Linked DNA regions of Azoarcus sp. KH32C. The protein of the gene in region 2 interacts with the protein of the main gene of each other region in a pairwise test. Links are inferred from orthologs where the notes say so. Each region holds a gene or a part of one and is shown on either strand. Other genes may lie near its edges. The genes, in order: paaX and AZKH_RS05965.

Region 1 (6,063 bases), 1.9 Mb from region 2 along the record:
CCTCGGCACGGCGCCGATCTCCTCGCATGACGATTGCTTCCACCTGCTTGTGGCGGTCGATTGGCAGAACGTGGGCCGCTTCGCGGCTGAAATCCCGCTCGACGCGGACAGTCTGATCATCGGCGATCCGGGTGAAGGCGAGGCGCCCGAAGTGTTCGTGCGCAGCGGCGCGAAGGTTGTGGATTTGCCGATGAAGGCGCTCGCGAAAGGTGTGCCGGGCGGACGCCCGAACATGGTCGCCTTCGGCGCGATCGCGGCGATGATCGGCCTGCCCGAGGACATCGTGATCGGCGTGCTGCAGGACAGCCTCAAGCGCAAGGGGGCGGAGGCGATTGCGGCCAGCATCGCAGCCTTCCGCGCCGGCGTCGAGGCAGCGGTGGAGTTTCCCGCCGTTCCCCGACTGCCCGTCGGCAATTCCGATACGAGCGAACGCTGGAGCATCACCGGCAACGAGGCGACCGGGATGGGTGCGCTGCGCGGTGGCGTGCGCTTTGTCGCGGCGTATCCGATCACGCCGGCGACCGAGGTGTTGGAGTGGCTGGCGCCGGCGCTGCCGAAGGTCGGCGGCGTGCTGGTACAGGCCGAGGACGAGCTCGCGTCGATCAACCAGATCATCGGCGGGTCCTACGGCGGCGTGCCTTCGCTGACGGCCACCTCGGGCCCGGGGCTCGCGCTGATGACGGAGTCGTTGGGCCTTGCGGTGGCGGCCGAAGTGCCGATCGTGGTGGTGGACGTGATGCGCGTCGGGCCTTCCACGGGCATCGCGACGAAGTCCGAGCAGAGCGACCTGAACATCGCGGTCTATGGCCTGCATGGCGACGCGCCGCATCTGGTGCTTGCACCGACCTCGGTCGCGGATTGCCTCTTCACGACGCAATGGGCGGTGCATCTGGCCGAGAGCCTGCAGACGGCGGCGATCGTACTGACCGACCAGGCGATGGGGCAGGCGCGGGCGGTGATTCCGCGCTCGGCCGCGATCGCCTTCATCGGCCAGCGCGAGAAGCCGGCGGCACTGGCGGAAGGTGCGCAGTACAAGCGTTACGCGAATACCGCGTCCGGCGTGTCGCCGATGGCGATTCCGGGGATGGCGGGCTTGACCTACACGGCAGACGGCCTGGAGCACAACGAGACGGGTACGCCGTCGTCCCAGGCCTCCGACCACCAGGCGCAGCTCGACAAACGGTTGAGGAAGCTCACCGGTTACAACTACGGCGACCACTGGGCCGAGATCAGCGGCGACGAGGACGCGGACACAGCGATCGTGACCTGGGGCTCGAGCGCGGGGCCGGCACGCGAGGCGCTGGAACGGCTGCGTGCGGCCGGGCAGGCGGTGAAGCTCGTCGCGGTGCGCCTGATCTCGCCGGTCCAGCCGGAAAAATTCGAGCGCGTGATGAAGGGCGTGCGCCGCGCGCTGGTCGTCGAGCAGTCGCACAGCGGGCAGTTCCACCGCTACCTGCGCGCTCAGTACGACCTGCCGCGCGAGGTGCACGCGCTGCATCACCCGGGGCCGCTCGCGGTACGTCCGGGGGCGATCGTCGATCAAATTCTGCAGTGGAGCTGAACATGGATGCGTGTGCAAAGCAGCGGGAATACAGCGCGAAGGACTACAAGTCGGACGTGAAGCCGATCTGGTGTCCCGGATGCGGCGACTTTTCAGTGCTGGCGGCGATCACCCGTGCGCTGGCGTCGATGCAGCTTGCGCCGGAGAACGTCGCCGTCGTGTCGGGCATCGGCTGCTCGTCGCGGATTCCGGCTTATACGAGTGTGTATGGTTTTCACGGGGTGCATGGACGCGCGCTTCCGGTCGCGACCGGGCTCAAGATCGCACGCCCGGATCTGACGGTGCTCGTCACGGGCGGTGACGGCGACGGTTTCTCGATCGGCGGTAATCATTTCCTGCACGCCTGCCGGCGCAACGTCGACCTGACCTACATCGTGATGGACAACCAGGTCTACGGCATGACGAAGGGGCAGGCCTCGCCGACCACGGCGCCGGACTGGGAAGGCAGCAAGCTGACGCCGGACGGGGCGGGGATCAATCCCTTCCATCCCTTGGTGGTGGCGCTCGCGGCCGGTGCGAATTTCATCGCGCGCTGTTCGAGCAGCGATCCGAACAACGTCGCGGACATCATCACGCAGGCGATCCGCCATCCCGGCTTCTCGCTGGTGCAGGTGCTGAGCCCGTGCGTGACTTTCCGGCCCGAGCAGCAGGAGTGGAAGCATATGGTGCGCACCGCGGTGGTCGATGCGACCGACGATGCCGCGCGTGCCGCGCGACGTTTGATGACCGACGATGGCTTCAACGTCGGCAAGGTGTTGTATAAAGGCAGCCGTCCGGCGTACCAGCCGGAGCCGAAGGGTGGTGTGGCGGTTGCCGAACTGGAAGCCGATTTTGCGCTGTGACGGCGATCAGCGCTCGGGTGCGATGAACATCCAGCCCCTCCAACCCCTCCGTTTTTAGAAAATCGACAGGAGTGAGCCGAAATGGCCCTGCAAATCAACGAAGACTGTATCAGCTGCGACGTGTGCGTCGCCGAGTGCCCGAACGAGGCGATTGCCGAAGGCGATCCGGCTTTCGTGATCGATCCCGCCAAGTGCACCGAGTGCAAGGGGCACTACGACACGCCGCAGTGCCAGGACGTCTGTCCGGTGGACGCGATCGTCCCGCTCGCGGCCTGAGCGTCAGCTTTCGGCCACTTCCGGCGTGGCGGCCTCCGTGTCGAGGCCGCCGAAGCGCTGGTAGAAATAGGGCGCTGCGCCGGGGAGGGCTCCGGCCGGCGTCTCGCAGACCGCCATCAGGTGCTGTTGCGACAGCCGCCAAGTGATGCGGTAGATGTCCTGGCAGAGCGCCCGCGCCGCGGCGCCGCTCCAGTCGGGCGGCATCAGTTGCGGCGGCAGTTGCGGGTCGTGCAGCAGCGCGCGGCGGAATTCGTGCATCATCAGCGTCTGCACGAGAAAGCATTGCTCCGGATCGAGATTGCGGGTGCTGCGCAGCGAGCGCAGGACCGGCCGCAGATGATCCGAAAATTCCTGGTATCCGGCCTCGATCGATTCGAGGTTCCAGCATTCGCGGGCGAGATCCTGCAGCGGCTTGGTCGATAGCCCGCCCAGCGTCGTCGCCCGCATCGGCACGACCTTGTCCTGCGTGCCTGTCTCCTGAAGGATTTCCTGCAAGGTCGCGGTGTCGGCCGAGGGGTGGCCCATGACGCCCGGCGCAACGTTGCCGTAGCCCGCCCACGACAGATCCTTGCGCAGCGTATCGCGCTCCGGCGAGGCGAGGGTCGAGGGGAGTACGACGAGCTGCCATTGCCCGTCCCAGGTGTCGTGCGGGGCATCGTAGATCCGCCGGTAGGCGTGCTCGAAACGCCGCCGCCCCGAGGCCGTGAGGCTGTAATAGCTCTTGCGGCCGATCTGTTCCGATTCCAGCCAGTGGTCCTGCGACAGCCGATAGACGCTGGTGCGCACCATGCGCTCGTTCAGCCCCAGCGGTTCGACCAGCCGGATGAAGCTCCCGAGCCACACGGTGCCTCCGTGCGGGGCGATGAAGTCGCCGTACACCGTGATGATCAGCGAGTTCGCGCGCGGTCGCCGCTCGGCGAGGGAATCGCTGATCCATTGCTCGAGGAAGCGGCTTTTCATCGTGGTGGCACCAGGGGCAGATCCGCGCCGGACGGCGTCGGCGTCGGGGTTTTCGGCCGATTCTAACCCTATGTCGCTGGCGTTGCGAAACGCGTGCGATCGCGGTCCGGCCGTGGAGTGTAAGGAGGATTTTTCAAGGATTGATGAAAATCAAACAATGGCGATAAATGCGATACAAAAACATTGACTATGGTCGGTGTGATTTGTATCGTTAACCCATGGCGTCGTCGTTGGCCTGCCGATCTCCGGCGGGCCCGGCAAACCGGTCGGCGGGGTGGGCAATGCAGCATGGTGCAGCTTCGAAGATGGCGGATGGACACGGCAAGTACGGCGTGGAGCGCTGGGTCGGCGGGCTCGCTGCGCAGGTCGAGGACATGGTCGCCGAAGAGCTGCCGGTAGCGCTGGTCTACAACGGCTTCTCGCACGCGGTGATGATGGCGACGCCGCAGGATCTGGAGGATTTCGCGCTGGGCTTCAGCCTCAGCGAAGGGATCGCCGGAGAGGTCCGCGACATCCTCGATATCGACGTGATCGAGCATGCCCAAGGCTGCGAGGTGCAGATGCAGCTTGCCGGCGCCCGTTTTGCGTGCCTGCGCGAACGGCGCCGCGCGATGGTCGGGCGTACCGGCTGCGGCATCTGCGGCGTTGAAAGCCTGGCGCAGCTCGCCAATCGTCCGGTTTCGACCATCGCGGGCGCGGGCGTGCTGGAAACCGGTGCCCTGCTGCGGGCGCAGGCCGGGCTCAAGGCCATGCAGCATCTCTTCGATCTGACCGGCGCGGTGCACGCGGCGGCATGGTGCCGCTTCGACGGCGGAGTCGAGCTCGTCCGCGAGGACGTTGGCCGCCACAACGCGTTGGACAAGTTGATCGGCGCGGTCGCAGCTCGCCAAATGTCCTTCGCCGACGGTTTCGTGCTGATGACGAGCCGCGCGAGCTACGAGATCGTACAGAAGGCGGCGGCAGTCGGCATCGCCGTCGTCGCGGCGGTTTCGGCGCCGACCGGCATGGCCGTGCGCATTGCCGAGGAAGCCGGGCTGACGCTGATCGGTTTCGCGCGAGGCGAACGCCACAGCGTCTATTCGCACCCGGAACGGGTTCACTGAAAGGAAACGGGGAAGACATGTCCTCAGTCGCCAATCCGCAATCGGTGCGGAAGGTCCCGACCTATTGCTACAACTGCGTCGCGGGGCCGGATTTCATGAACGTGAAGGTCGTCGACGGGGTCGCGACCGAGATCGAGCCGAACTTCGCCGCCGAGGACGTGCATCCGGCGCGCGGGCGGGTCTGTGTGAAGGCTTACGGGTTGGTGCAGAAGACTTACAACCCGCACCGCGTGCTGCAGCCGATGAAGCGCACGAACCCGAAGAAGGGCCGCAAGGAGGATCCGCGTTTCGAGCCGATTTCGTGGGACGAGGCGCTGGACCTGCTCGCCGAGAAGCTCGGTTCGGTGCGTGCGAAGGGGCTGGTCGATGAATCCGGCCTGCCGCGCGTCGCGGCGACTTTCGGTCATGGTGGCACGCCGGGGATGTACATGGGGTCGTTTCCGGCCTTTCTCGCGGCTTGGGGAGCGATCGACTACAGCTTCGGTTCGGGTCAGGGCGTGAAGTGCGTGCATTCCGAGCACCTCTACGGCGAGTTCTGGCACCGTGGCTTCACGGTCGCGGCCGATACGCCGCTCGCGCGCTTCGTGCTGTCGATCGGCATGAACGCGGAGGCCTCGGGCGGGCCTTGCGCGGTGACGCGCCATGCGGATGCGCGCGTGCGTGGCTACAAGCGGGTGCAGGTCGAGCCGCATCTGTCGATCACCGGCGCCTGTTCGGCGGAGTGGGTGCCGATCCGGCCGAAGACCGATCCGGCCTTCATGTTCGCGCTGATCCACGTGCTGGTGTGCGAGCAGGGGCTCGACAAGCTCGACGTGCCTTTCCTGCGTGACCGGACGTCGTCGCCGTATCTCGTCGGCCCCGACGGGCTGTACCTGCGCGATGCGGAAACGGGTAAGCCGCTGCTGTGGGACGTCGCGAGCGGGCGTGCCGTGCCTTTCGATGTGCCCGGGACGGTGCCGGCAGTGGCCGGGCGCTTCCGCGTGAGTGGGGCGATCAGCATCGACGCGGACGATGTCCGTAATGAACTCGGCGAGGTCGAAGGCGTGACGGCCTACACGAAGCTCGTCGAGCACATGCAGAAATACACGCCCGAATGGGCGGCGGGGGTGTGCGACGTGCCCGCCGACACGATTCGCCGCATCGCCAACGAATACCTTGAAAACGCCTGCATCGGCGAGTCGACCGAGATCGACGGCAAGACGCTGCCGCTGCGCCCCGTCGCGGTGACGCTGGGCAAGTCGGTGAATAACGGCTGGGGGGCATTCGAATGCTGCTGGGCGCGCACGCTGCTCGCGGTGCTGGTCGGCGCGCTGGAAAATCC
Region 2 (6,244 bases):
GGAGATCCCGCTGCTCTGACACCGCGCTGCGGCATGGATTCTGCCGACGCCCCGCGGAGATTTCTCCCGGGGCGTTTTTGTTGCGCCCCGGTCCACGCGGAGCAATTGGGAACCATTTTTTCCGCAGCGCAGCGCCTTTTCATTTCACAAAGCCAAAAGCCGTTTCATATCACGGAAAGCAAATTACAAGCCTCTGTTTTTTTTAGATTAAATAATTTCTTATATCTTATATAAGACTTATTGCTGCAGAGCGAAAAGCTTCCTATACTCTGTTCCACATCGAGGGCGAACCGCAGCAGCGGACACCTCGAAGGAGAGACCCTCGCCGCCCCCGCCATGCCGGGCGGATGAGAAGGATACGTGGATACACGCTTAATCTGTCAGTCAACAAGGAAACTGCCATGACCCTGACCCGCGAACAGCAAATCGCCGCCCTGGAAAAAGACTGGGCCGAAAACCCCCGTTGGAAAGGCGTCAAGCGCGGTTACTCCGCTGCCGACGTCGTCCGCCTGCGCGGCTCCCTGCAGCCGGAATACACGCTGGCCCAACGCGGCGCCAAGGTCCTCTGGGAAAAGGTCAATGGCGGCGCCAAGAAGGGTTACGTGAACGCCTTCGGCGCGATCACCGCCGGTCAAGCCATGCAACAGGCCAAGGCTGGCCTGGAAGCTGTTTATCTGTCGGGCTGGCAAGTCGCCGCCGACGGCAACACCTCCGAAACCATGTACCCGGACCAGTCGCTGTATGCCTACGACTCGGTGCCGACCATGGTTCGCCGCATCAACAACACCTTCAAGCGCGCTGACGAAATCCAGTGGTCGCGTGGCATTAACCCGGGCGACGAAGGCTTCATCGACTACTTCCTGCCGATCGTTGCCGATGCGGAAGCCGGTTTCGGCGGCGTCCTGAACGCCTTCGAACTGATGAAGAACATGATCGCCGCCGGTGCTGCCGGCGTGCACTTCGAAGACCAGCTGGCCGCCGCCAAGAAGTGCGGCCACATGGGTGGCAAGGTGCTCGTCCCGACCCGTGAAGCCTGCGAAAAGCTGATCTCCGCCCGTTTCGCCGCCGACGTCATGGGCGTTCCGACCCTGATCCTGGCCCGTACCGATGCCGAAGCTGCCAACCTGATTACCTCCGACTACGACGCGAACGACAAGCCGTTCCTGACCGGCGAGCGCACCCAGGAAGGCTTCTTCCGCGTCAAGAACGGTCTCGAGCAGTCCATCTCCCGTGGTATCGCCTACGCCCCGTACGCCGACCTGGTGTGGTGCGAAACCGGCGTGCCGGATATCGGCTTCGCCCGTGAATTCGCCCAAGCCGTGCTGTCCGCCTGCCCGGGCAAGTTGCTGTCCTACAACTGCTCGCCGTCCTTCAACTGGAAGAAGAACCTCAACGACTCGCAAATCGCGTCGTTCCAGGAAGAGCTGTCCGCGCTCGGCTACAAGTACCAGTTCATCACCCTGGCCGGCATCCACGTCAACTGGTACAACACCTTCAAGTTCGCCAAGGCCTACGCTGGCGGCGAAGGCATGAAGCACTACGTCGAGATGGTTCAGGAGCCGGAATTCGCCGCTCGCGAACAAGGCTACACCTTCGTCTCGCACCAGCAGGAAGTTGGTACCGGCTACTTCGACGACGTAACCACCGTCATCCAGGGCGGTTCCTCCTCCGTCAAGGCCCTCACCGGCTCGACCGAAGAAGAGCAGTTCCACTGATCTCCTCGAATGGGCGGACCGGCATCTGGTCCGCCTTAGCCAGGAAAGCCGCGCCCACAAGGCGCGGCTTTTTCATTGGCGCAGTTATTGGGGTGCCGCCGGCTGAGCAGGGAGCCGCCCACCCATGTGATCGCCGCGCATCGCGCCCCGTGCCCCCTGCGGCCCGAAGAGATGGAACTGCTCGTCGAAGACCTTCTTCTGCGCCGCGTCGAGGCGACCGTAGAAAGCTTCCGTCGCCTTGCGGACGTCCTGCAGCGCCGCCATGCGCTCACGGCTGAAGGCTTCCATCCGGTCCATCCGCTCGAGGGCGGTCTTCGGCCGTTCCTGGTTCCGCATCGCCTGCATGTGTTCCGCGGCCGTCCTTGCCTTCTCCTGCATCACACCCTTGAACTGGTCCCACGCCGCCATCTGGCCCGGCTTGAGTGCGAGTGCCGCCTGCAACTGGGCAAGCCGCTGTGTTGCGCGCTCGGTGATGCCGGCCGGGTCCATGTGATACATCCTGGCCATTCCGCCGTGCGGGCCGTCGCAGTCCCCTTGACCTGCCGCCATCGCGCCCATGCTGCCGAAACCGAGCGAGGCAACGAAGGCCGCAAGTATCGAAGTCCTGATCAATGATTTCATGATGACTCTCCTGTATTGTCGGATACGCCTCGTGTCCGGGCGACGACATCATTCGAACACCGTCATGTAAGCAGGATTTGTCCGCAGCAAGACGGTTTGCATAGTCGTGTTGCGCGTCGGGAGCGCGATACTCTGGGATACAAAGCCTCCGGCGGCGGGGCTTATGATTCGGGTCGACGGGGATGACCCGGCTTCCATATCGACCACACACCGACGCAGCGACCACACACCGACGCAGCCATGACCAACGCCCAGGACCATATCCTCATCGTCGACGACGACCGCGAAATTCGCACGCTGCTCGCCGATTACCTCGAAAAGCAGGGGTTGCGCTGCACGACCGCGGCAGACGGTCGCGAGATGAAGGCCGCATTGGAGCGCCACCGGGTCGACCTGATCGTGCTCGACCTGATGCTGCCCGGCGAAGACGGCCTGACCCTGTGCCGCAACCTGCGTGCCGGCGGAACGCACGCGAATACCCCCGTGCTGATGCTGACCGCACGAGGCGAGGACATGGATCGTATCCTCGGCCTGGAGATGGGCGCGGACGATTACCTGCCCAAGCCTTTCGTGCCGCGCGAACTGCTCGCCCGGATCCGCGCGATCCTCAGACGGGCCCGTGCGCTGCCGCCGAACCTGGACGCCCACCCACCAGCCCACGCGACGATGCTGCGCTTTGGGGCTTGGCGCCTCGACACGGTCGGCCGGCACCTGATCGCAACCGACGGGACGGCGGTTCCGCTGTCGGGCGCGGAGTACCGCATCCTCGCGGTGTTCCTCGCGCACCCGCAGCGCGTACTGAGCCGCGACCAGTTGATGGAGCTCACGCAAGGGCGCGAGGCGGACGTCTTCGACCGCTCGATCGACCTGCAGGTCAGCCGCCTGCGTCAGCGTCTCGGCGACAACGCGCGAGAGCCGACGATCATCAAGACGGTGCGCAACGAAGGCTACGTGCTCTCGAGCACGGTTGAGGCAATCGACGCGTGACCGAAGGCGCCATGGGACTCCCTGCGTGGACGCGTTCGCTCTTCGCCCGCCTGATGCTGATCTGGCTGGGCGGGATGGCTGTGGTGCTCGCGGTGAGCATCGCGCTGTTCGTGGGCGAACGGGACAGGCATGCGCGCGAGGTGCTCTCGGAAGGCATCGCGCGTGAAGTCGCGGCAGCGGTCGACGTGCTGGACCATCTGGGACCGGTCCAGCGCGAAGACTGGATCGACACGCTGGGCCGCCGCCGGCTGCGCTTCGTGCTCGCTCCGCCGCCGCCGGACGCGCGCCCGATCGAGGCGGAATCTCCGCTGGCCGACGCACTGCGCATGGCCATGCCTGAACGCGAGGTCGCCTTCCTGATGCGCCCCTTTGGCGGCGAAGACCATCCGATGCACCTGCACTCGATGGCGAGCCTGCGGCTGTCGGACGGCACACCGCTGACGATCCGCATGCCCGGGCCGATGCTCGGCGGCCCGCCGCGTCCGCCTCCGCCCATCGGCAGCCTGCTGGGATCGCTGCTCGCGCTGGTGCTTGGCGTGAGCCTCCTCGCCTGGGTCGCCGTGCGGATCGCGACACGGCCGATCTCGCGTCTGGCCGCGGCAGCCGACGCGCTCGGGGAAGACCCGAACCGCCCCCCGCTGGCGACGACCGGACCGGCCGAAGTCGAACAGGCGGCCCACGCCTTCAACCGCATGCAGGAGCGCCTGTTGCAGCATGTCACCGAACGCACCCGCATCCTGGCCGCGATCTCGCACGACTTGCAGACCCCGATCACCCGGCTGCGCCTGCGCGCCGAACTGGTCGACGATGAGGCGCTGCGCCTGAAATTCCAATCCGATCTCGATGCGATGCAGGCGCTGGTCAAGGAAGGCCTCGATTACGCACGCAGCCTCGATGCCCATGCCGCTCGCCAGCAGATCGACCTCGGCGCGCTGCTAACGGCACTGCGCGACGACGCGCAGGACATGGGCTGGGACGTCACGGTGCCGGCACAGTTATCGGCAGCCTGCTCCGGACACCCGGTCGGACTGCGCCGAGCGCTGTGGAATCTTATCGAAAACGGCATCAAGTTCGGCGAAAAAGTCGATATCAGCACCGCCAAAACGCCGGATGGATTCCAGATCCGGATCAGCGACGCCGGACCGGGACTGGCTGCGGAGGAGATCGAGAAAGTCTTCGAACCCTTCTATCGGACCGAAGCCTCGCGCAACCGGGAGACCGGCGGCACTGGGCTGGGACTCGCCATTGCGCGCAATCTGCTGCGGGCGCAGGGCGGCGACGTGCGGCTCGAGAATCGCCCCGCCGGCGGACTCGACGCCATCGTCACGCTGAGTGGAAGCGCTCGGCACCTTGCAAACTGACCGGGCGCTTCAAGCCCCGGGCATACCGGTCAGGGAGGCATCCACGCTCAGCGGGGCGGCAAGATCGGCGGCCACTTCGGCGCGCAGCCACGCGAGAAAGCTCTTCAGCAGCGGCGTATCCGAGGGCCGTTCCGGCAGCACGGTCCAGTAGCGCCAACGCGGCCGCTGTTCGAATGGCGTCGTGGCGGGAAAACTGCCCGCTGCGATGCCTTCCGGCGCATGACGTGCGGGTATTTCGATGTCGAAGGGCCGCAGCAGGCGTCCCGCCCGAAGCGCCAAGGCCGCCAGGCTGCGTCGCGCCAGCGCAACACCATGCCCGTCGATTGCCGCCTGCAGCATGATCCCCGAGTCGGACACCATCAGCCCGCCTGCCGGCTCGGGCCAGTCGAGGCCCGCCGCCTGGAACCAAGGCTGCCAGTCCTCCCCTTCCGAGCGCAGCAACGGCAGTCCGGCGAGGTCCGCGGGCGTGTCGAGCCGCCGTCCCCGGCACAACGCGGGACTGATCACCGGAAACAGGACGTCGTCCATCAGAAGCTCGGCCCGCACCCCGCCATAGCCCCCCGGCCCCCAGCGGATGCAAACGTCCACGGCGTCGCGCGTAAAGTCGACGAGCGCTCCCGTAGATGTGACGTTCAGTTCGGCCGACGGGTGGCGGTCGATGAAGCCCCCGATGCGCGGCGTCAGCCAGCGGCCGGCAAACGAGGGCATCACGCTCACCGACAGGCGATTCGGATTCGCGCGACGCTGCAGCACCGATACCGTATCGGACAGCTGACGCAGGGCGGTGTTGGCCGACGCCAGCAATTCCTCGCCAGCCGGGGTCAGCACGACAGCCCGCCCCTGGCGCAGGAACAGCGCAAACCCCAGATAGTCCTCAAGGGCGCGGATCTGGTGGCTCACCGCACCGTGCGTGACGAACAGTTCGTCGGCCGCGCGGGAAATGCTCCGGAGCCGGGCCGCGGCCTCGAACATCCTCAGCGCGGATAGCGACGGCAGCTTTCCGGGCCTCTCCATATGTGAGTTTCCTTCACATGAACGTCAGAAAAGATCGATTTTCAAGACGCCTTCGCGTATCCACAATGCAATCACACGACTCAATCACCGTGCAACGCAAGGAGGCATCATGGAAACAAGATTCGCACGTTCTGGCTGGAACATGCAAGCCGGCGGCATCGTTTCGCTGAAGGATGCCGAACGCTGGGAGATCGTTCTCGAACAAGGCCGCGCCTGGCTGACGGTTGAGGGCTATTCACAGGACAAGTGGCTCGGCGCCGGCGAGCGCTTCGTCATCCCGGACGGCGGTCACGTGGTACTGGAGGCCCAGGGCGAGAGCCGCTTCCGCCTGGAGCCGCCGCCGGCCGGAGCCCTGTCGCGCATCGGCACCCGCGTGATCGGCGCGCTCGCCGGAACCGTCCGCGTCCTCGCCGGCACCAGCGTCTACTCGCCCGAACGCCGCGTCAGCGGCGCTTAACCAGCACCAGCGCGACGCCGCCGAGGATCGCGGCCGACGACACCACGAGGCGCACGGTCGGCGCCTCGCCGAGCATGAGTACCCCACCG

Evidence for each region.
Region 1: the proteins of AZKH_RS05965 (region 2) and paaX interact in binary tests that used the Escherichia coli proteins (3 or more experiments, as listed by UniProt). The link is inferred for Azoarcus sp. KH32C from one-to-one orthologs.

The regions. Positions count from the first base shown.
Region 1 is NC_020516.1:3,262,562-3,268,624, reverse strand. Bases 1,662-4,427 are described here. They hold paaX (phenylacetic acid degradation operon negative regulatory protein PaaX), read right to left. Parts: upstream 3,640-4,427; coding sequence 2,683-3,639; downstream 1,662-2,682. Other genes in these bases: fdhD (formate dehydrogenase accessory sulfurtransferase FdhD), read left to right, coding at 3,945-4,427; AZKH_RS14380 (YfhL family 4Fe-4S dicluster ferredoxin), read left to right, coding at 2,485-2,679; AZKH_RS14385 (2-oxoacid:ferredoxin oxidoreductase subunit beta), read left to right, coding at 1,662-2,403. Outside these bases: AZKH_RS14390 (2-oxoacid:acceptor oxidoreductase subunit alpha), read left to right, coding at 1-1,561; more of AZKH_RS14385, read left to right, coding at 1,564-1,661; more of fdhD, read left to right, coding at 4,428-4,742; AZKH_RS14365 (molybdopterin-dependent oxidoreductase), read left to right, coding at 4,760-6,063. UniProt on the Escherichia coli protein: Negative regulator of the paaZ and paaABCDEFGHIJK catabolic operons. Binds the consensus sequence 5'-WWTRTGATTCGYGWT-3'. Binding of PaaX is specifically inhibited by phenylacetyl-coenzyme A (PA-CoA).
Region 2 is NC_020516.1:1,330,555-1,336,798, reverse strand. Bases 2,563-5,509 are described here. They hold AZKH_RS05965 (ATP-binding protein), read left to right. Parts: upstream 2,563-3,334; coding sequence 3,335-4,684; downstream 4,685-5,509. Other genes in these bases: gcvA (transcriptional regulator GcvA), read right to left, coding at 4,694-5,509; AZKH_RS05970 (response regulator), read left to right, coding at 2,577-3,323. In the rest of the region: ribonuclease E activity regulator RraA, read left to right, coding at 1-19; aceA (isocitrate lyase), read left to right, coding at 402-1,715; AZKH_RS05975 (Spy/CpxP family protein refolding chaperone), read right to left, coding at 1,800-2,336; more of gcvA, read right to left, coding at 5,510-5,698; AZKH_RS05955 (DUF2917 domain-containing protein), read left to right, coding at 5,808-6,155; AZKH_RS05950 (DMT family transporter), read right to left, coding at 6,142-6,244. UniProt on the Escherichia coli protein: Histidine kinase member of the two-component regulatory system CpxA/CpxR which responds to envelope stress response by activating expression of downstream genes including cpxP, degP, dsbA and ppiA.